3 regions of the Martelella lutilitoris genome follow, and region 2 is predicted to be linked to each of the others. Evidence: riboswitches for the same ligand, from Rfam matches in the RefSeq annotation. Region 2 holds a riboswitch; each other region holds the start of a gene.
What was found. A riboswitch is a leader RNA that binds a small molecule or an ion and turns the genes downstream of it on or off. The one in region 2 is predicted to bind thiamine pyrophosphate.
Positions count from the first base shown of each region.

Region 1 (7,255 bases), 950 kb from region 2:
ATGTGATCGACGTAACTGCTCTGGCGCGACGTCAGCGCGCCCGTTTCCGGCGCCTTCAGCAGTTCGGCAAAGCCCATGATCGATGTCAGCGGCGTTCGCAGTTCGTGAGAGACGTGTTCGAGGAAGGCGTTCTTGAGCTCTTCCGCCTTGCGCAACGCGTCATTCTTTTCCGTCAGCGCGCGTTCCACCTTCACCGAGTCGGTCTTGTTGACGAAGGTGAGCATGGTCTGCGCGTTCGGCAGCGGCGTCACCGCGTAGTCAAGCACCAGGCCGGAGGCGAGATCGAGCCGACCCTGGCGCGAAACGCGCTCGTCGTCAAAGGAGGTGATCATCCTCGCAAAGAGCTTCCAGCCGTCGCTGGCGCCGGGATCGTCAGCGCAGGTCTCGATCAGCGCGCGGATATGGGTGCCGGGCGCGGCGTCCCTGTCGGCAATGCGCCAGAGCGCCAGGAAGGCAGGGTTGGAGAGCTTCAGCCTGCCGTCCGGACCGAAAACGGCAACGCCTTCGGAGAGATGATCAATGGTCTCGCCCTGCACCTTCACCAGCGTATTGTAGCGCGTCTTCAGCGCCACCTGCTCGGTATGGTTCTCGAACACCCAGGTGGTGCCGCCGCGCGGGTGGGCGGAGGCGAACACGCTCAGCGTCTCGCCGCTCGGCAGGTACCAGAGATCACTATAGGGCTCGACGGCGCGGTAGACGGAGAGCGCCTTGTCCTTCCACTCGCGCCACTGGTGCGGCTCCGGCAACTTGCCATCGGCGCGCAGGCGCTCGAACAATTCGCCATTGTCGGGATGGGATTCGAGAAAGCCCATGTCGAGCTTCCAGAGTTTTTCGAAGGCCTGGTTGTAGAAGGTCATCCGCCGCGACGCATCGAAGATGGCCACTGCCGTGTTCAGGTGGTTGAGCGTATCGGCATGGCTTTCAAGCGTCTGTTCCAGCGCGTTCTCGACGCTCTGCAGTTCCGAGACATCACGGGCAATGCCGGCCGAGCCGTCGCCGCTCGCCACTTCGCTGAGTTCGTAGAATGTGCGGTTGCCACCGGTCACCACCGGCTGGCGGCCGTCAAAGCGCGCGCCGGCGCGCACCGCCTCGTCAAGTTTTTGCTGAACGACCGCGCCGAGAAGCGTGCGGTTTTCCTCAAGCGTGCGTTCGCGCGTTTCTCCCTCTACGGCCGCGATATAGGCGCGGTTCACCCAGGTGAGCGCGCCGTCCCCGTCGCGCTGCCAGCAAGGCATGTCGATCGCATCGAAGAGCGTCTCGAACCGGGCAAGCACCGCTTTCGTGCGCTTGTGCTCGACCTTCAGTTCGGCCAGTTCGGCGCGGATGCTTTCCAGCGCGCCGAAGCGCACATGGGCGCGCCCGCCCGTGGTGCCGCCGACGACCTCCAGCACATAGCCGTTCCTGGCCTCCGCCAGCATCTCGAAGGCCTTGGCCTTGCGGCGCAGCGCGGCAATCGCTGTCTCGAGCTGTTTCGTGCTGCCAGGGGAGAGCCAGTCGGAAAAGGCGAGGAAGGCATGATCGTCTTCCGGCGCGCCGGCCTCGTACGGCAGGGCGCCGAGAAATTCCGGATCTGCGTCCGGGCCTTCCCAGAAAATGATACGACGATTGCGCTCGGCGTTCAGCGCCTTCAGATTGGCGATGCGCTCGCGGTGGTTTTCGAGCTCGAGGGCAAGCCGCTGGTTCTCCGCTTCGGTGCGGCCACGCAGGCGCATGAACCAGAGGGTGGAAAGAACGGTGGCCGCCAGAATGCCGCAAAAGGCCGAAAGGGCCATGACCTCACGGGAAGAAAGCACGGGCGCGACGTCCGGAGATTGGGCGAAGGCGTGAGCGGCGGTGAGCGAAAGCGCCGTGCCGGCTGCAAGCCATCGCGCGATTGCGCGTTTTCCGCGCATGCCGCGAATCATCCGGCCCTCGTTGCTTTTGCCGCCCCGCTCCATTCGTCTCTTCCGCATCTGTCTTTCGGCGGGCCGCGCTGCCGCAAAGCGCGAAGGCCGCCTTCAAGAGGCCATTCACATCTGATGAAGATCCGGCCGTTGCCGGACCGAATCGCCCTTTTCAAAACATAGACGCTTGGGGAATCCGCGAAAAGAGTCCGACGGAAATAAACGCCCGGCGCCCGCCTTGAACGGGAGCGCCGAGATTAATGCGATCATGCTTTCGGAAGTGTTAAGGCAGGGCCGACGGCCTCACGCGGCGGCGGCAATAGCGGGCGCGGCGCGCTCGCGCACGGTCAGGTGGATGGCGGCGGAGAGAATGCCGAGCGCGATCGCGGCATACCAGATCACGTCGTAATTGCCGTAGCGGTCAAACCAGGCGCCGCCGAGCCAGACGCCCAAAAAGCCGCCGAGCTGATGGCTGAGGAAGACAAACCCGAACAGCGTGCCCATGGCGCGCGGGCCGAACATGACGACGATCAGCGCACTCGTCAGCGGCACGGTGGAAAGCCAGAGCACGCCCATGACGAGGCCGAAGATGAGCACCGAAACCGGCGTCAGCGGCAGCCAGATGAAGACGAGAATAACCACGGCGCGCAAGGCATAGATGGCGGCCAGGACATGCGGCTTGGCGAAGAAATTGCCAAGCCGCGCGGCAATCAGCGTGCCGAAGATGTTGGCAAAGCCGGCAAGCGCCAGCGCCTTCAGACCGAGCGCGCGCAGTTCCGGCGCGGAAAGCGTCGTGCCGGTGCAGAAATTCTGCACATAATTCGGCAGATGCGCGGTGATGAAGGCGAGATGAAAACCGCAAACAAAGAAGCCGGCCGCCAGCATGACGAAACTGCCATGGCCGAAGGCGGCGCGGATGGTCTGCGGCAGGTCGATGTCGGTCTCGGCGGCAGAGCCCTTGTTTTTCACATGCAGGAAGGGGATGGCGAGCGCCATCGGCGCCAGCAGCGCGGTGATGATCAGAAGCGTCGTCTGCCAGTCGAACCGGCTGATCAGGAAGGCCGTCAGAAGCGGCAGAACCGCCTGGCCGGCCGAACCCATGGCCGAGGCGACGCCAAGGTAGAAGCCGCGCTTCTCCGCAGGCGCGGCGCGGCCGACCACGGCCAGAACCGTGCCGAAGGCCGTGCCCGAAACGCCCATGCCGACGAGAACGCCCGCCCCCATATGCTGGGCGAAGGGTGAGGCCCCGAAAACGCAGATGAGCATGCCGAGCACATAGCAGCCGAAGCCGAGCCAGAGCGCGCGCCGGTCGCCGAACTTGTCGGCCAGCATGCCGAAGAATGGCTGCGCCAGCCCCCAGACGAGGTTCTGGATGGCAATCGACAGCGAGAAAATCTCGATCCGGCCGGCGAACAGATCGTCCGAGAGCGGCAGGACGACACCGCCGAACACCGAGCGCACGCCAAAGGACAGGGCCAGCACCAGCCCGCCCGCCAGCATGATGATCAGCATGTCGCGGTCGATGCCGCTGCTCCTGGCTTGTTGCATGATATCTTTCCCGAAATATCCCTTGCGCCAGAATTAGCAGGGATCAGGAAAGATGAATATCCAATATCTCTGATTTCAGACGTCAGCGTTCTTGATGTCAGAGCTTCACCTCGGGCTTCGGCAATTAAGCGCCGTCTCGACCGCCGCGCGAGACCTGCATAAGCAATTGATATTCATTAATTTTCGATCGGACCTCCCGGCATCCGGATTTGCAATTGGCCGCAAAACAGGCCATAGCAGGCAGCAAGATGGGAACGGCGCGGCCTCGACGGCGTCGTCTCAACCGAAGCGTATTGGCCAGGAAACCATGATAAAGACAGTCATTTTCGACTTTGACGGCGTGATTGCCGACAGCGAGATCATCGCGCTTGCCGAGCTTCAGGTATCGCTTGCCCAATACGGGGTCGCGGTTGACTGGGATATGCTGGTCGAGGAATTCCTGGGTTCTTCGGTCAGGCAGATCATCGCTTTCGTGGAGGGACAGACCGGCAGGGCGGTCGATCCCGATTTCCAGGAGGCGTGGTATGCGCGGCTGTTTGACCGCTATCGCCGCGAGTTGAAGCCGATGGCCGGCGCTGAAGCCATGCTTGACCGGCTGGAGGCGGCCGGGATCGACTACTGCATCGCCTCCGGCGGGTCCTACAAGAGGCTCGGCGTCGCGCTTCAGGCGATCGGTTTTGCCCAACGCTTCGAAGGCCGGGCCTTCAGCGCCGAATCGGTAGAACACGGCAAGCCGGCGCCCGATCTTTTCCTCTACGCTGCCGAAAAACGCGGCGCCCTGCCGAAGGAGTGCGTGGTGCTGGAAGACGCCATCGCCGGCGTGACCGGCGCGGGACGCGCCGGCATGCGCGTTTTCGGGTTTACCGGCGGCAGCCATCTTGAGGGCGTCAGGCCGCTTCATGCCGAACGGCTTCGGGCCGCGGGCGCCGACATGGTGCTCACGGCGCTTTCCGATTTCGGGACGCTGGCCCTTGACGCCGGTCGAGACCGGTTGACACCGGGCTGAAAGCCCGACAGAATCCCGTTCATTCCGAGGGGAGCATCCTGCGATGCTGAGATGGCAACGAGCCGGACCCTTGAACCTGATCCGGGTCATTCCGGCGTAGGAACGGAAAAATCGGCTATTCCCCCTTGTTTTCGCTTCCGCGCCGGTCTCCGCAATACCATGGAGGTCGTCATATGTCGTTGGAATTTCGCCGCAGCCGCCTTTTGCAGGCGGGTGAGACGCAGCCATGAGGACGGTCGATTATCGCCTGAACGCCCTGGTCGATGCCGGGCTGGTCGAGACCGCGCCGCTTGCCGAACTGGCGCGGCATGCCGCCGAAAACGGCGCGACCTTGATCCAGTATCGCGACAAATACGCCAAGACCCGCCAGATGATCGAACGGGCCGTGGAAATTCGCAAGGCGCTTGAGCCGACTGGCGTTCCGCTGGTGGTCAATGACCGGGTCGACGTCGCGCTCGCGGCAGAAGCCGCCGGCGTCCATCTCGGCGCAGACGACATGGAACCGGAAACGGCGCGACGGCTGCTCGGGACGGACGCCATTATCGGCCTGACCGTCAAGAATGCGTCCGACGGCGCGCGGGCGGCAGCGGCTCCGGTTGACTATGCCTGTATCGGCGGCGTGTTTCATACGCTCTCCAAGATCAACTCCGACCCGCCGGTGGGCCTTGAGGGGTTTCGCGCGCTGCGCCGCGGCCTGAAGAAGGCGAGGCCGGACCTGCCGGTCGGCGCGATCGCCGGAATCAAGCTCGAACACGTGCCCGAGCTGATCGCCGACGGGGCCGACGGCGTTGCCGTGATCTCTGCAATCTTCCATGCGCCCGATGTGACGAAGGCGACCCGCGACTTCCGCCGGGCCGTCGACGCGGCGATCGCGATCCGGGCGCGATGACATCGGCTGCAATCGAGCGCGTGGCCGGCCGCCTTGCGGACAGGCTTCAGACGACGCTTTCGATGATCGCGGGCGTCGTTCTGGCGCTGATGCTCGCGCTCGTCCTCCTCAGCGTCGTGCTCCGCTATGTCTTCCGGACCGGGCTGATCGGCACCGAGGAGCTCGGCATCTGGCTGAATGTGGCGCTGGTCTTTCTTGCCGCGCCGCTTGCCATGACCGGCCCGCTCGCCATGCGGCTTGAACTCCCCTTTTCAAGGCGGGCGGAATTGCCTGCCCGCATCATCGCCGACGCAGTCAGCCTCATCGCTGCCCTTGTGCTCGCCCTTGGCAGCGCTCGCGTCGCAACGCTGATCGGGGGCACCTCGCCGACCCTCGGCCTGCCCGAATGGGTGCGCTTTGCCGTCACCGGCACGGGCGGCGCGCTGATCGCCGCGACCCTTGCCCTCAGGCGCATCAGCGAACGGCGGTTCCTGTCGCTTGCGGTTTCTGCCGGCCTGGCCGGCCTCATCTCCCTCGCATGCCTGCGTTTCAATCTGGCAACGGCCGTTCCGCCGAGCGCCGCGATTGCGCTTTTCGCCGCCATCGGCCTGATCGCGGCTGCCCCGCTTGCCCATGCCTTCCTCGCCGCGGCCCTTGTCGCCATGCCCTTCGGCGGCAGTCTGGCGCCGGAAACGATGGTGACGACGGCGGTTTCCGGCATGTCGCATTTCCTGCTTCTGGCGATCCCCTTCTTTCTCTTGACGGGAGCGGCCCTTTCGGCCTCCGGCGCGGCCGCGCATCTTGTCGCCTTCGCAGCATCGCTTGTCGGCCACCGGCGCGGTGGCCTGGCGCAGACGGTACTCGCCACCGGCGCGCTGTTTTCCGGCGCGTCCGGTTCGTCGGTTGCCAATGCGGTGTTTTCAGCCACAACCTTCCAGCCCGAACTGGTGCGTCACGGCTACCCGCCGGCCCGCGCAGGGGCGATCATCGCCGCCTCTTCGGTGCTCGACAATGTGATCCCGCCGTCAATCGCCTTTCTCATTCTTGCGGCCGCGACCGACCTCTCGGTCGGCAAGCTGCTTGTCGGCGGGCTCGCCGCCGGCCTTGTCATGGCGGCGAGCCTTGCCGTCGCCATTCACCTGACGACACGCGACCGGCCGGGCAGCACGCGCGCGACCCCGGCTGAGCGAAAGAAGGCTTTCCTCGCTGCCGTCCCGGCCTTCGGGCTCGGCGTCATCGTCGTCTTCGGCATCCGCATCGGCATCGTCACCACCACGGAAGCGGCCGCGCTTGCCGCCGCCTATACGCTTGCGCTTGCGGCCTTCGCGAAAACGCGCCTCACGACACTATTCTCGGTGTTCCGGCAGTCGGCTACGGAAGCAGCCGCCATCGGCCTCCTGATCGGCGCAGCCGGGCCGTTTGCCTTCCAGCTCGCCGTCGACGGGGTCGCCGGCATGCTGTCTTCGGCGGCCGGCGTGCTTGGCGGTTCGCCCGCAGCGATCCTCGCCTTTTGCGTGGCCGTGCTGCTTCTCGCGGGCCTCTTTCTCGATATCGGAGCGGCGATCCTGCTTTTCGGCCCGCTTCTGCTGCCGCTTGCCACAGATGCCGGGCTCAACCCGATCGCCTTCGGCGTCATCACCGTCACCACGCTGATGATCGGCGGACTGACGCCGCCCGTCGGCATGCTGGTGCTGGTGGTCGGCGGCGTCGCCAAAATTCCGGCAGCATCGCTGTTTCGCACGACGCTGCCCTATCTGGCCGCACTGCTTGCGGCAGTCGCGCTCTTCTGCGCTTTCACCCTTCTGATCTGAGAGGAAACATCATGAGAACCCTCAATCGCCGCACCCTTCTGAAGGCCGGAACGCTGGCCGTCCTTTCGACCCCCTATCTCGCCCGCCCCGCCTTCGCCCAGACCACGATAACGGTCGCTTCGCTGCTCGGAGAGGACAA
Region 1 covers NZ_CP066786.1:3,983,514-3,990,768, forward strand. The annotation lists gene JET14_RS18850 (PAS domain-containing sensor histidine kinase) at 1-1,937, opposite strand, end outside; gene JET14_RS18855 (MFS transporter) at 2,187-3,431, opposite strand; gene JET14_RS18860 (HAD family hydrolase) at 3,739-4,437, shown strand; TPP riboswitch at 4,455-4,557, shown strand; gene thiE (thiamine phosphate synthase) at 4,664-5,326, shown strand; gene JET14_RS18870 (TRAP transporter large permease subunit) at 5,323-7,116, shown strand; gene JET14_RS18875 (TRAP transporter substrate-binding protein) at 7,128-7,255, shown strand, end outside.
Region 1: another riboswitch for thiamine pyrophosphate. It lies ahead of thiE (thiamine phosphate synthase); the one in region 2 lies ahead of thiM (hydroxyethylthiazole kinase).

Region 2 (7,255 bases):
CAGCGCGCCTTCCACGACGACTGGATCGTAATCCTTCTGGCCCTTGGCGATGGCGCCGAGCTGGCCCATGGCCTGGCCGATGGCCTTCATGTCATCCTGGCGGAGCATTTGCGGGGCGTCCTGTGCCATAACCGAACCCGCGCCCAGACAGAGCGCCACGGCGCCGGCGATCAGATAGTTTTTCTTCATCGAGACCTCCTTCTCTTCTCGCCAGCAGTATATCCAGCCGCCGACGGGATGCCAGTGGGGTAAGCGGCCGCGAAAGATCAATTCGCCCTGCGCACGAAGGTTAGGCATCACTATTTGTTGAAATCACGGCCAAAGGGCATGGAAGTGATGGGTGGGGCCGTGGCCGGAGCCGACCGACAACCTATCCGATGCCGCGATCGCGCCGGCGACATAGTCCTTGGCGATGACGACGGCCTCGGCAAGCGCGGTTCCCTTGCCGATTTCGGCGGCAATGGCGCTCGACAGCGTGCAGCCCGTTCCGTGGGTGTTTTCCGTGTCGATCCGTGTGCCTTCCAGCCATCGATGGCCTTCGGCGGTCATCAGCAGGTCGGGGCAATCCTCGCCCTCCAGATGGCCGCCCTTCATCAGAACGGCCTGGGCGCCGAGCCCGCGCAGCGTATTGCCCTGGGCGATCATCGCTTCACGATTGGTCGCGACGTCTTCGTCAAGCAGGGCCGCGGCCTCCGGCAGGTTCGGCGTCAGGACGGCGGCCAGCGGCAGGAGATGCTCCTTCAGCGCCTCCACCGCGTCCTCCGGCAGAAGCCGGTGTCCGCCCTTGGCCACCATCACCGGGTCGAGCACGACCGGCACCTCGACGTGGTGGCGCAGGCTGTCGGCAATGGTGATGGCGATATTGGCGTTGGCGATCATGCCGATCTTGATGGCGCTGACGGAGATGTCGTCAAAGATCGCCGCGATCTGCTCGGCGACGAAGGCGGACGGCACCTCGTGCACGCCGGTCACGCCCTGCGTATTCTGCGCCGTCAGCGCCGTCATCGCCGCCATGCCGTAGGTCCCCCGCGCCGAAAACGTCTTGAGATCGGCCTGGATGCCGGCGCCGCCCGAGGGATCGGAGCCGGCGATCGAAAGAATATTCGCAATCATGTCTTTGCCTTCCCGATGGACGTGCGCCATCGCTGCCTGTTGGTATGTTCGGCGACGGGGCCGCCTGCGGGACATGTGGAAAGGGGCTGCCCGCGTTTCAATCGGCCGATGCCGAGGCGCCTTGCGCCGTCAGAGCCGCGCACGTCCCGCCTCACAGGAGTGTAACCCTGGCCCCGGCCTTCAGTTCCGCCGGGCCCGTTGCGGCGAGGGCGTCGAGAAACTGCACGGCGAAGGTGCCGGGGCCTTGCGCCATTCCGTGGGCCTTGCCGCCGGCGACCGCATAGAGCGCGAAGGCGGCGATCGTTGCGGAAAAGGGATCGGCCGGGCGCGTGCCGACAAAGGCCCCGACAAGGCAGGTGAGCGCGCAGCCGAGCGCGGTGACCTTCGGCATCAGGGGAGAGCCGCCCGCAACCCGCGCGGCGCGGCGGCCGTCGGTGACGAAATCGGTCTCGCCGGTGACGGCAACCACCATATTGCCCTCGGCGGCAAGACGGCGCGCGGTCTCCTCCGCCGCAAGAACGCCGTCGCCGGCATCAACGCCCTTGCCGTGTGCCGCCGCGCCGGAGAAGGCGAGGATTTCCGAGGCATTGCCGCGCAGGACGGCCGGGCCGAGATCGAGGATCGCGCGCGCGGCCTTTCTGCGATAGTCGGTTGCGAAATGGGCGACGGGGTCGAACACCCAGGGCTTTCCGCCGTCTCTTGCGCCGGCAATGGCCGCCTTCATGGAGGCCAGTCGAGCGGAGGTCAGCGTGCCGATATTGATCGTCAGCGCGTCGGCGAGCCCGGCAAATTCGCCCGCCTCTTCCTCTGCCAGAACCATCGCTGGCGATGCGCCGGCCGCAAGCAGGACATTGGCGGCGATGTTCATCGCCACATGATTGGTGATGCAGTGCACCAGCGGCGCTTTCTCGCGCATTTCGCTCAGCAGAATGTCGGCGTCCGTCATGCCGGTTTCCCTTTTGTCGTGTTCAGCGGGAAAGCCGGACGGGCCAGAGAGGAGAAGGCCCGAGTGACTCCCTCCGCCGGTATGATCCGGATCAGGTTCCAAGGGTGCTTCTCAGCCCGCTCTAGCGGGCGCCCCTGTCGCTCTTGTGACCGTTGGTATAGCAGAAAAAATCCGCCCGGTAAGGGGCGGATTGCTATTGTCCCGGGTATGCGGATGCCGCCTATTTCATCGTCGGCATGGAGAATTCTGCGCCCGAGCGGATACCCTTGGGCCAGCGGCTGGTGATTGTCTTCATGCGGGTATAGAAGCGCACGCCTTCCGGGCCGTGCATGTGATGATCGCCGAAGAGCGAGGCCTTCCAGCCGCCGAAGGAATGAAATGCCATCGGAACCGGGATCGGGACATTGATGCCGACCATGCCGACCTTGATCTTGTGGGCGAATTCGCGGGCGGCATCGCCGTCGCGGGTGAAGATCGCCGTGCCGTTGCCGTATTCGTGGTCGTTGATCCACTGGGCCGCCTCGTCATAGCTTGCGGCGCGGGCAACCGAGAGGACCGGTCCGAAGATCTCTTCCTTGTAGATCTTCATGTCGGTCGTGACCTTGTCGAAGAGCGTCGCGCCGACGAAATAACCGTTCTCATAGCCCTGCAGCTTCAGGCCGCGACCGTCGACAACGAGGTCGGCGCCTTCCTCGACGCCCGAATCGATCAGGCCGAGGATCTTGTCGCGCGCGGCCGCCGTCACCACCGGGCCCATATCGGCCTCCGGATCGGTGCCGGGACCGACCTTGAGCGCGGCGATCCGGGGCTTCAGCTTGTCGATCAGCCGGTCGGCCGTCTCGTCACCGACGGGAACAGCAACCGAGATCGCCATGCAGCGCTCGCCGGCCGAGCCATAGGCGGCGCCCATCAGCGCGTCGGCGGCCTGGTCCATGTCGGCGTCGGGCATCACGATCATGTGGTTCTTCGCGCCGCCGAGCGCCTGGCAGCGTTTGCCGCTCGCCGTCGCGGTCGTGTAGATATAGCGCGCGATCGGGGTCGAGCCGACGAAGCTTACGGCCTGGATATCCGGATCGGCGAGGATCGCGTCGACGGCCTCCTTGTCGCCCTGGACGACGTTGAACACGCCGTCGGGAAGGCCCGCCTCCTTCAGCCATTCGGCAATCAGAAGAGAGGCGGAGGGGTCGCGTTCGGACGGCTTCAGGACGAAGCAGTTGCCGCAGGCAAGCGCGACCGGGAACATCCACATCGGCACCATCGCCGGAAAATTGAACGGCGTGATGCCGGCGACGACGCCGAGCGGCTGGCGCATCGACCAGCTGTCGACGGCGGTGCCGACATTTTCGGTGAACTCGCCCTTCAGAAGCTGCGGGGCGGCGGTGGCGAACTCGACCACTTCCATGCCGCGCTGGATCTCGCCCAGCGCATCGGAATGAACCTTCCCGTGCTCGGCGGTGATCACCTTCGCCAGCTCGTCGATCCGGTCTTCCAGAATGCCGAGAAACTTGTTGAGGATGCGGGCGCGGCGCAGCGGCGTCGTTTCCGCCCAGGCCGGGAAGGCAGCCGTTGCCGCTTCGACGGCGGCGCGGACGTCGGCGCCATTGGCAAGCGACAGTTCGCCGCTCTGTTCGCCGGTTGCCGGATTATAGGTCGGGACCGTGCGGCTTCCGGAGCCTGCCACGATCGTGCCGTTGATGAAGTGCTGGATGGATTTCATGGTGGTTCCTCCGGTTTTAAAGTCGACAGGACCCGCCGTCCCCTTCAGCGTCATCCTCGGGCTTGACCCGAGGATCCACTGTTGCGGAGCGATTCCGCCTGGACCCTCGGGTCAAGCCCGAGGGTGACGCAAGCGGGACAGCATCCTGTCGCGTCTCGGTTTGACTGTCATCTGCACTCTTGCCTATTAATTTCTGCAAAGAAACAGGATAGTTTACAAATCCGTTGTGCAAAAATTATAGGACGTCGATGGACTGGGATCATTTGCGCGTTTTTCTGGCGGTCGCCCGCCATGGCCAGTTCCTTGCGGCCGCCCGGGCGCTGGCGCTTAACCATGCCACGGTTTCGCGCCGCATCAATGCGCTGGAGGAGGCGCTCGGCGAGCCGTTGTTCGAGCGCACGCCCGCCGGTTCGGCGCTGACGGAAGCGGGCGAGCGGCTGCTTGTTGTCGCCGAGCGGGTCGAAACGGAAATTCTCGGGATCGCGGAGGATACGCGAGCGCGCGGCGCGAGCCTTGCCGGCACCGTGCGCGTCGGCGCGCCGGACGGCCTCGGCACCTATTTTCTGGCCGGTGAGCTTGGTCGCCTGCAGGAGCAGCATCCAGCCCTTGTCGTCGAACTCGTGCCGCTGCCGCGCACATTCTCGCTGTCGAAGCGCGAGGCGGACCTTGCGATCACGCTCGACCCGCCGGAGGAGGGCAGGCTGGTCGTCTCCAAGCTGACGGACTATACGCTCGGCGTCTATGCCGCGCGGTCCTATCTGGAGCGGTTCGGGGCGCCGGATGACGAGCACGCGCTGTCCGGCCATGTCGCGGTGACGGGCGTGGAGGACTACGCCTATGCCTCCTCGCTGAACTATGCAAACCATCTCGGCCGGTCTGCGGGCCGGCTGTTTCGCTGCGCCGGCGTCGCCGGCCAGATCGAGGCCGTGCGCGCGGGCGTCGGCATCGGCATCCTGCATGATTTCGTCGTGCGCGACAGTCCCGGCCTTGTCAGCATTCTGCCGGATATCCGGTTCCGGCGGTCCTATTACCTGCTGTCACACCCCGATACCGGTAATCTGGCGCGCATCGCGCTGGTGCGGGCCTTTCTCACCCGGCGGTTCCGGGAGGAACGGAGCCGCTTCATCGTCGATGCGGCATAGGCTTCCTCAGCTCGGCAGGTCGAAATCCTTCTCCAGCCTTTCCCAGGTCCGGTCCATGGCCCACGGGCCAGTCATCGGAATATTGAGGTGACCGTAGATCGGGGAGAGCTGCCATTCGGCCGTTTCCTCGTCAATGCCTGCCAGTTGCTGCAGATACATGACCGCGGCCAGCCCCGTGCGGTCGGCGCCGGCCTTGCAGTGAATGAGAAGCGGCTTCTCGGCGTCGCGCATGAGCGCGAGAAGCTCCAGGCTGCGGTCGAGCGGCAATTCCCGGCTGTCGGACATGCCGAAGTCGATATGGGTGATCCCGAGCGCCTCGCTTGCGGCGACCTCCTGGTCGTACCAGTGCCGGCCCGGATGCGCGCCGCGCAGGTTGATCACCGTCTTGATGCCGTGGCGTTTGGCGTAGCCGGCCAGATCATCGGCGCTCGGCTGCGCGGAACGATAGAGCGTGCCTGCATGGACTTCATGGAAGTTGCCGGTTAGCTGCAGTCCGCCGAGATAAAGGCCCCCACAGAGAAGGACTGCTCCGGCCGTCCAGGCACTGCGCTTCAAAACGGCCTTTACGCCCATCCGCCTTCACTCCCGTGTTTCGATCGGACCACTAACGCCCGCATTTCGGCGAAACTTAGCCCGGGTGCGGCTGGATATCCACCGACATGCTGTCGCAGTGCGGAAATTATGACGAAAATCAGGCAATTTTTGTTGACAATAATACTCATGTTTTATAGCTCCTAAGCACGAGAAGCCGGCGCCTGCCGGCACAGAATGCCCAGCCAGCCAGTTCGTTTCGGGGTTTCCCGGCGTCAGCCAGCCAGGTTCTGAAGAGAACAAGAGGATTGGGTGATGCGTATGGGACTTTCCCGCACCTTCTTGCTGGCGTCGTGCACCGCACTGGCGTCGGCTGTTTTGACACATTCCGCGATCGCGCAGGATGCCACAACGGATGCAGAGGCCACGGTTCTGGCGCCGGTCAATGTGACCACGACAGGCGGCAAGGATGGCATTGCGGACACGCCGCTTGCCACGGAAACGACGCGCGACGCGCTCGACGCCAATATCGTCTCCGATTTCGGCGATTTCACCCGCGTGCTTGAGCCGGGCGTCACCTTCGTCGGCGATGATTCGGGCTCGGTCAATATTCGCGGCATGCAGGGGCCGCGCGTTTCGACCGTCATCGACGGCATTCAGCTTCCCTATCTCGATGATGCCGCGCGCGGCGATGCCGTCGGCAATATGGACAGTTTCAGCTTCGATTCGATCGCCACCATCGATATCGTCCGCGGCTCGGACTCCTCGCGCTCCGGCAGCGGTTCGCTCGGCGGCACGGTGGTGCTGCGCACGCTGGAGCCGGAAGACCTGATCGACCCGGAAAAGGGCTGGGGCGGACGCACCGGGCTGATGTATGACAGCACGGACCAGAGCATCAACGCGCAGGGCGCCTTCGCCATTCGCTCCGGCAACACATCTATGCTGTTCCAGGGTGACCTCGGCTCGGGCAGCGAGACGCAGAACCAGGGTACGGTCGGCGGTTATGGCGAAACCCGCAGCGAGCCCAATCCGGCAAGCTTTGACGAGAACAACCTCCTGTTCAAGCTGCGTCAGCAGTTCATGGGCGCCCATACGCTGGGTCTCACGCTGGAGCGCTATGACCGCGACAAGGACGTTGAGCTCCTGACCGAGCAGGGCGACACCTATGCGCAAGACGACTGGAACGGCAGCGAGATCAAGCATCGCGACCGCGTCTCGATCGACTATAATTACGAGGCGATTGCCACCGACGGCCTGTTCGACAGCGCGTTCAGCACCTTCTACTGGCTAAAGAGCGAACGTGAAAGCGGCACCAGCGGCACCCGTCTGCCGGGCGCGCGCCCGACCCCGCCCTATGGCCCCTATTCGCGCACCTCGAAGACCGATGACGAGCGTTACGGCTGGTCGGGCTGGGCTGCCAAGGGCATTGAGACCGGTTCGCTCTACCACAATTTCACCATCGGCGGCGATTTCTACTATTCGCAGACGAGCCAGTATTCGAGCGGCGAGGACAATTGCGGTCCCGGACCCTATTCGCCTTTCAGCTCCTGCAACTTCCTCCACACCAACCAGGCGGATACGCCGGATGTGGACGGCTATGTCCTCGGCCTCTACGCCCATGACGAGATCATCTTCGGCGACAGCGGCTTTGCGCTGACCCCCGGCGTGCGCTTCGACTGGTATCAGTATGACCCGAAGGAAACCGAGGCCTATACCAACAACCCGAACTACAACGGCTTGCCGGACGGGCAGAGCGACTGGCGGATTTCGCCGAAGATCCTCGCCACCTACGACCTGACCGACTTC
Region 2 covers NZ_CP066786.1:3,029,718-3,036,972, reverse strand. The annotation lists gene JET14_RS14615 (c-type cytochrome) at 1-189, opposite strand, end outside; gene thiD (bifunctional hydroxymethylpyrimidine kinase/phosphomethylpyrimidine kinase) at 313-1,113, opposite strand; gene thiM (hydroxyethylthiazole kinase) at 1,265-2,059, opposite strand; TPP riboswitch at 2,111-2,205, opposite strand; gene JET14_RS14600 (CoA-acylating methylmalonate-semialdehyde dehydrogenase) at 2,280-3,776, opposite strand; gene JET14_RS14595 (LysR family transcriptional regulator) at 4,025-4,918, shown strand; gene JET14_RS14590 (dual specificity protein phosphatase family protein) at 4,925-5,491, opposite strand; gene JET14_RS14585 (TonB-dependent hemoglobin/transferrin/lactoferrin family receptor) at 5,765-7,255, shown strand, end outside.

Region 3 (7,255 bases), 1.7 Mb from region 2:
ATGTCGTCCAGCATCCCCTTGGTCGAACCGGTTTCCTTCAGGGTCGAAAACAACCGCTCCTGCGCCTTGTTGGCGACCCGCAGCGAGGAAACCGGGAAGATCACCATACGGTAGCCCATCGCCTCGAATTCGGAGGCCGTCAAATAGGGCGTGCGGCCGAACTCGGTCATGTTGGCGAGAAGCGGCACGCCTTCCATGCGGGCTGCAAATTCGCGGAACATGTCGACAGTGGTCAGCGCCTCGGGGAAGATCGCGTCGGCGCCGGCTTCCATGAACAGTTTCGCCCGCGCCACCGCGCCGTCGATCCCCTCGCTCGCCGCCGCATCCGTGCGGGCGACGATGTAGAGATTGCGGCGGGCTTTCGCGGCGGCGGCGATCTTGGCGGCCATGTCGTGCGGGTCGGCAAGCTTCTTGTCGTTCAGATGCCCGCATTTTTTCGGCAGCAACTGGTCCTCGATATGGACGCCCGCCGCCCCCGCATCCTCGAAGGTGCGAACCATGTGCATGACGTTCAGCGCCTCCCCATAGCCGGTGTCGCCGTCGACAAGCAGCGGCAACCCGCTGGCGCGGGTGATCTGGCGGATGAAGAAGGCAACCTCGTCGACCGTGATCATCCCGAGATCGGGAATACCCATCGAGGCCGTCATCGCCGCGCCTGAGAGATAGAGCGCGTCAAAGCCGGCCTTCCTCGCCTGAAGCGCTGCCATGCCGTTGTGCACGCCGGGCATGGTGACGATGCCGCCCGCTTCCACCTGGCGGCGGAGGCGCAGGCCTGCGGGCTCTTGCGGAAGATCGGCGGAAATCAGATAGGGCATGGCTGTAATCCTGTCAGGTTCGCTCGGACATCGGCACGAATGGCCGGTTGTCCGGGCCGGTGTAATTGGCGGCGGGGCGGATGATCTTGCCGTCCTCGCGCTGCTCGATAGTGTGGGCCGCCCAGCCGGCCATGCGGGCAATCACGAAGAGCGGCGTGAACATCGCCGTCGGCACGCCCATCATGTGGTAGGAAACGGCAGAGAACCAGTCGAGATTGGGGAACATGCCGCGCGCATCCGCCATGGTCGTCTCGATCCGTTCGGCAATGTCGAACATCTTCATCGAACCGGCTTCCTCGGAGAGGCTGCGGGCGACTTCCTTGATCACCTTGTTGCGCGGATCGGAGACCGTATAAACCGGGTGCCCGAAACCGATGATCACCTGTTTCTGCGCCACGCGTTCGCGGATATCGGCATCGGCCTCCTCCGGCGTGTCGTAACGCTTCTGGATCTCGAAGGCGAATTCGTTTGCGCCGCCATGCTTCGGCCCGCGCAAGGCCCCGATCGCGCCGCAGACGGCGGAGTAGAAGTCCGTGCCGGTGCCGGTGATCGAGCGGGCGGTGAAGGTCGAGGCGTTGAACTCGTGCTCGGCATAGAGAATGAGCGAGGTGTGCATCGCTCGCACATGGCTTTCGCTCGGCGCCTTGCCGTGGAGGAGATGCAGAAAGTGCCCGCCGATCGAGGCGTCATCGGTCTCAACATCGATCCGCCGGCCATTATGGGAGAAGTGATACCAGTAGATGAGCATCGAGCCGAGCGAGGCCATCAGCCGGTCGGCGATGTCGCGCGCCCCCGCCTTGTTGTGGTCCGCAGCCTCCGGCAGCACGCAGCCGAGCACGGAAGCGCCGGTGCGCATCACGTCCATCGGGTGGGTGGCCGCCGGCAAAAGCTCCAGAGCGCCGCGCACGGCGGACGGCAGGCCGCGAAGGGCGGAGAGCTTCGCCTTGTAGGCGGCAAGCGTGGCGGCGCTCGGCAGTGCGCCATAGATCAGAAGATAGGCGATCTCCTCGAACTCGCAGGTGTCGGCGATATCGAGAATGTCATAGCCGCGGTAGTGCAGGTCGTTGCCGCTCTGGCCGACGGAACAAAGCGCCGTATTGCCGGCGACGACGCCGGAAAGGGCCACGGATTTCTTCGGTTTCCTTACTTCAGTCATGATCTCTCCTCCCGATCATGCGCCGCGCGGCGTCGGCCCTCCTCAAAGGCCGGCGCTGCGGCTCTGTTCTCATTTCCAGTCGAAAATGCCCGTCCTTGCCGGCGCGCCGAGCTTGTCGGGCGAGACGACGAAATTCAGCCCGGAAAGCTCCTCCGGTGCAAGCGAGGTCAGTCGCTCGACGGTGGCGAGGAAACGGTCCTGTTCGCCGGCCGACACCACGCTATGGGCCAGCATGCGGAATTTCTTCACATAGTCCGGCCGCGAGAAGGGCCGGCTTCCGAGCGGGTTGGCATCGGCAATGGCCAACTGGTCCTCGATGATCCGTCCGTCTTCCATGGTGACGATCACATGGCCGCCGAAGGCTTTCTCCGCAGGGTCATGGCTGTGATATCGTCGCGTCCATTCCGGGTTCTCGGCCGTGGTGATCTTGTGCCACAGCGCTACGGTTTCCGGGCGTTTGGCCCGTTCCGGCGCATAGGAGCGCTCGTGGTGCCAGCCGCCGTCCTCAAGCGCCACGGCGAAGATGTACATGATCGAGTGGTCAAGCGTCTCGCGGCTGGCGTTCGGATCCATCTTCTGCGGGTCGTTGGCGCCGGTGCCGATCACATAGTGGGTGTGGTGGCTGGTTTCGATCAGGATCGACTTGACCTTTGACAGATCGCCGATTGCGGGGCCCATGCGGCGGGCAAGGTCGATCAGCGCCTGGCTCTGGTATTCGGCCGAATGTTCCTTGGTATAGGTGTCCATGATGGCGCGTTTTGCTTCGCCCTTTTCCGGCAGCGGCACGGTATATTCGGCGGCGGGGCCGGAGAGAAGATAGGCGATGAAGCCGTCCTCGCCCTCCCAGGCAGGCGAGGGCGCGCCTTCGCCGCGCATCACTCGGTCGACGGCCTCGACCGCCATCTTGCCGGCAAAGGCGGGTGCATAGGCCTTCCAGCTCGAGATCTCGCCCTTGCGCGACTGGCGCGTCGTGGTCGTGACATGCAGCGCCTGCTGCACGGCCTGGTAGACGGTCTCGGTATCGAGCCCGAGCGCTGTGCCGATGCCGGCAGCCGCCGACGGGCCGAGATGGGCGATATGGTCGATCTTGTGCTCGTGCAGGCAGATGCCGCGGACGAGATCGACCTGGATTTCATAGCCGGTGGCAATGCCTCTCGCCAGGGCCTCGCCGGAAAGCCCGCAATGCTGGGCGACGGCCAGGATCGGCGGAATATTGTCGCCGGGATGGGAATAGTCGGCCGCAAGGAAGGTGTCGTGATAGTCAAGCTCGCGCACGGCGACGCCATTGGCCCAGGCAGCCCATTCCGGCGAAAAGCGCTTGTCGGCAGCCAGGCCGAAGATCGTCGCGCCGGGGGTAAACGGATGGGCGGTTGCCTGCGCGCGGGCGCTCACGGCTGGCCTGCGGGCAATGGAGGCGGCGGCCACGGCGGCATTGTCGATGATCCGGTTGCCGATCATCTCCACCACGTCATCGTCGAGCGCCACGGGGTCCGTCGCGACCGAGGCGATCTTCCAGGCAAGCTGGTCTTCGCGTTTGAGATTTTCCGATGATTTGTGGGTGCGCACCTTGTGATCGAGCATGACGTCTCCTCCCGCTTCAATGCCAACGCCGTTTTCCTCTGTTTGGCGCCGATTGTCCATCGGCGACAATGCAGCCATTAGTCTTAGGCAATTTGGCGGCTGCACGCAAAACGGCCCGCGCATGGCGGGCCGTCGAATGTCAGGGAGTGCGGATGGATCAGTCCGCCGCAACGGTGCGCTGCTCGATCTCCTCGAGCGTGATGCCCTTGGTTTCCGGCGCCACCGCGATGGCGTAGAAAATGCCGATCACGCAGAAGCCGGTGAAGATCCCGAAGGTGCCGACGATGCCGATCCCTGCCAGAAGCTCGGGAAAGAGCAGGGCGACGACGAAGTTGAAGAACCAGTTGGCGATCGATGCCAGAGCCATCCCGCGCGGTCGCAGCCGAAGCGGGAAGAGTTCCGCCATGTAGAGCCAGGGCAACGGACCGAGGCTGACGGCGAAAAAGGCGATGAAGGCAAAGATGCCGATCATGGCCAGATAGGGGGTCGCGGCGACATCCATCATGGTCGCGACGGTTACCAGCGCCATCGAGGCGGCGGTGCCGATGAAACCCAGGATCAGCAGCTTGCGCCGGCCGATGGATTCAACCAGATACATGGCGACGATCGTCAGCGCCACATTGACGACGCCGATGCCGACGGTGGCCAGAAGCTGGGTCATGGTGCCGGAGAAGCCGGCGCTCTTGAAGATTTCCGGCGCGTAATAGATGATCGCGTTGATGCCGGAGAGCTGCTGCAGCACGAACACGATCATGGCAAAGCTCGTGACCGGCAGGATGCCCTTTTTCAGGAAGGTGCTCCAGGCGGGGGCGGCCTCCTCGTCCTTTGCGCTTTCCTTGATCTCGGCGATGATTTCATCGATTTCGGCGTCGGAACACTCCGGCTGCAGCTTGGCGATGATGTCGCGCGCCTTGTCGGCGTTCGAATTCAGCGTCAGCCAACGCGGCGTTTCCGGCGACAGAAGGATACCGACAAGGGCGATGATCGACGGGAACACGCCAACGCCGATCATCCAGCGCCAGTCGCCGGTGCCGCCGAAGGCCGCGTCCGACATGTAGGAAATCATGATGCCGATCGTAATCATCAGCTGGAAGGCCGAGACGATGGTGCCCCGAATGCGTGCCGGCGCCACTTCCGCCAGGAACATAGGGGCGGTCATGGCCGATGCGCCGATGCCGACGCCGATCAGAAGGCGGGCGAGCGTCAGCACATACTGGTTGAAGGCGAAGGCGGAAATCAGCGAGCCGACGAGGAAGATCACGGCGCCGAGGATCAGCATCGGCTTTCGGCCGTAGCGGTCGGTGGTGATCATGGCAAGCAATGTGCCCGCCACCGCGCCGAGCGGCACGGCCGAGGTGATCACGCCTTCCATGAAGGGCGTGATCGTGAAGTCCTGTTTGATGAACGGCAACGCGCCGGAGATCACGCCCTGGTCAAAGCCGAAGAGCATGCCGAAAAGCGCCGCCACGATGACGATGGCGATAAGCATTGGGTTTCCTCCGCATTTCGGGCGCAGCCGGGGTGCCGGTACGCCGGTCAGTGTCTTTCTGTCCCTGACCCTTAGCCTTTTTTTGTGAACGCTAGCTGAAAATTCCGTCTGTAGCCATGCCTTCATGACAACTTGAAGATGAAAACCACCCTGCTTGTCAACTCTATTCCCTTTCCGCGGCCGGAAGCTGCGTCAGCGCCCCTTGACCGGACCGTCCTGCGCAGGCATAGATAAGCCCATCCGAGGGGTGCGATCTTCTTTGCGAAGATGCTGAGATGGCTTGAAGCCGAACCCTTGAACCTGATCCGGGTCATGCCGGCGTAGGAACGGAGTTTGGTGTTGAGCGATACGCCCATAAAATCAGCCTGTTTTGTTACGTCCGCTGCCCGGCCGCGCCCGGGAGAGGGGACTTGAGACAAAGCCTTTTCGCCGTTTTGAAATCCCTGATGGTGATTGCTGCGCTCCTCCTGCTCTGGCAGGCGGTCGTCACGCTGTTTGCGCTCCCCCGCTATATCCTGCCCGCGCCCTCTGCCGTCGCCGCAAGGCTGTGGACCGGCCATGCCTACCTCCTCTCGAACGCCCTCATCACGCTGCGCGAGATCATCGCCGGCTTTGCCGCCGGCGCGGCTTTTGGCGCCGGCGCCGCCTTCCTGCTTGCCGGATTTCCGCGCTTCGGGCGTCTCGTCTGGCCGGCGCTCGTCGTGCTGCAGTCGTTCCCGGTCTTCGTCATCGCGCCCATGCTGGTGCTCTGGTTCGGCTTCGGCATCACGTCCAAGGTGGTGATGACGATGATCATCGTCTTCTTTCCGGTCGCCTCCAATTTCGCCGACGGGCTGTCGCGCACCGACAGCGCCATCGTCAAGGCCGCGCATCTCGATGGCGCCGGACACTGGCAGCTTCTCGTTCTCATCCGGCTGCCGCTTGCCATGCCGCAACTGTTTTCGGGCCTGCGCATCGCCGCACCGCTTGCCCCTCTTGGCGCCGTCGTCGGCGAATGGGTGGGCGCTGCCGGCGGTCTCGGCTTCGTCATGGTGCAGGCCAATGCCCGCATGCAGGCCGATACGGTGTTTGCCGCCATGTTCATTCTGGCGCTGGAGGCCGTCCTGTTTCGCAAGGCGGTGGATCTCGCCGCGCCCTTTTTCACCCGCTGGTCGCCGCATCAATGAGCGGCCAACCTGTTTTTCACGGAGGAATGAATGCTCAAGAAACTTACCCTTATCGCCGCTCTGACGCTTCTGCCCGGCCTTGCCGCCGCCAATGACAAGCTTAGCGTCATCCTCGAATGGTATGTGAACCCGGATCATGCGCCGATGGTGATTGCCGAGGCGAACGGCTATTTCGCCGACGAGGGGCTCGACGTGGACCTCGTGCCGCCGGCCGATCCGTCCATGGTGCCGCGCATGGTCGCTTCCGGTCGGGCCGATATCGGCGTTCACTACCAGCCGAACCTCTATCTCGACCATGCCGCCGGCATTGACATCAAACGCTTCGGCACGCTGGTCTCCACACCGCTCAACACGCTGACGGTGATGGCAAACGGACCGGTGCAGTCACTTGGCGATCTCAAGGGCCGCAAGATCGGCTTTTCGGTCGCCGGCATCGAGGAGGCGGTCGTCTCCGCCATGCTTGCGAGCGCCGGCCTCACGCGGGACGACATCACGCTGGTGAATGTCAATTTCGCCCTCACCCAGTCGTTGCTGTCGGGCCAGGTCGATGCCACAATCGGCGCGTTCCGCAATTTCGAATTGACCCAGATGGCGATCGAGGGCGAGGAGGGCAAGGCCTTCTTCCCGGAGGAAAACGGCGTTCCGGTCTATGACGAACTGATCTATGTGACCCGCAGCGAACTCATTGACGATGACCGGCTGCCGCGTTTTCTCGATGCGGTGGAGCGGGCAACGATCTTCATCACCAACCACCCGGAAGAGGCCTGGGCCCTGTTCGCCGAGGCCTATCCCGATCTCGACGACGAACTGAACCGCACGGCCTTTGCCGACACCATCGCACGCTTTGCCAAGAGCCCGGCCGCGTTCGATGCCGGCCGCTACCAGCGGTTCGGCGCATTCATGGCGGAAAACGGACTGATCGAGGAGGCGCCCGAGGTTTCGGACATCTCGGTTTCGCTTTACGGGGGATAGGCCTTTCCGGCCTCAAATCGCCACAAAACCGGGTTAGAAGGACCGAAATACCGGAAGGCGGCCGCTGGCCGTCTTT
Region 3 covers NZ_CP066786.1:368,791-376,045, forward strand. The annotation lists gene prpB (methylisocitrate lyase) at 1-815, opposite strand, end outside; gene prpC (bifunctional 2-methylcitrate synthase/citrate synthase) at 829-1,971, opposite strand; gene JET14_RS01800 (MmgE/PrpD family protein) at 2,041-3,552, opposite strand; gene JET14_RS01805 (sugar porter family MFS transporter) at 3,710-5,041, opposite strand; TPP riboswitch at 5,275-5,385, shown strand; gene JET14_RS01810 (ABC transporter permease) at 5,488-6,207, shown strand; gene JET14_RS01815 (ABC transporter substrate-binding protein) at 6,238-7,179, shown strand.
Region 3: another riboswitch for thiamine pyrophosphate. It lies ahead of JET14_RS01810 (ABC transporter permease); the one in region 2 lies ahead of thiM (hydroxyethylthiazole kinase).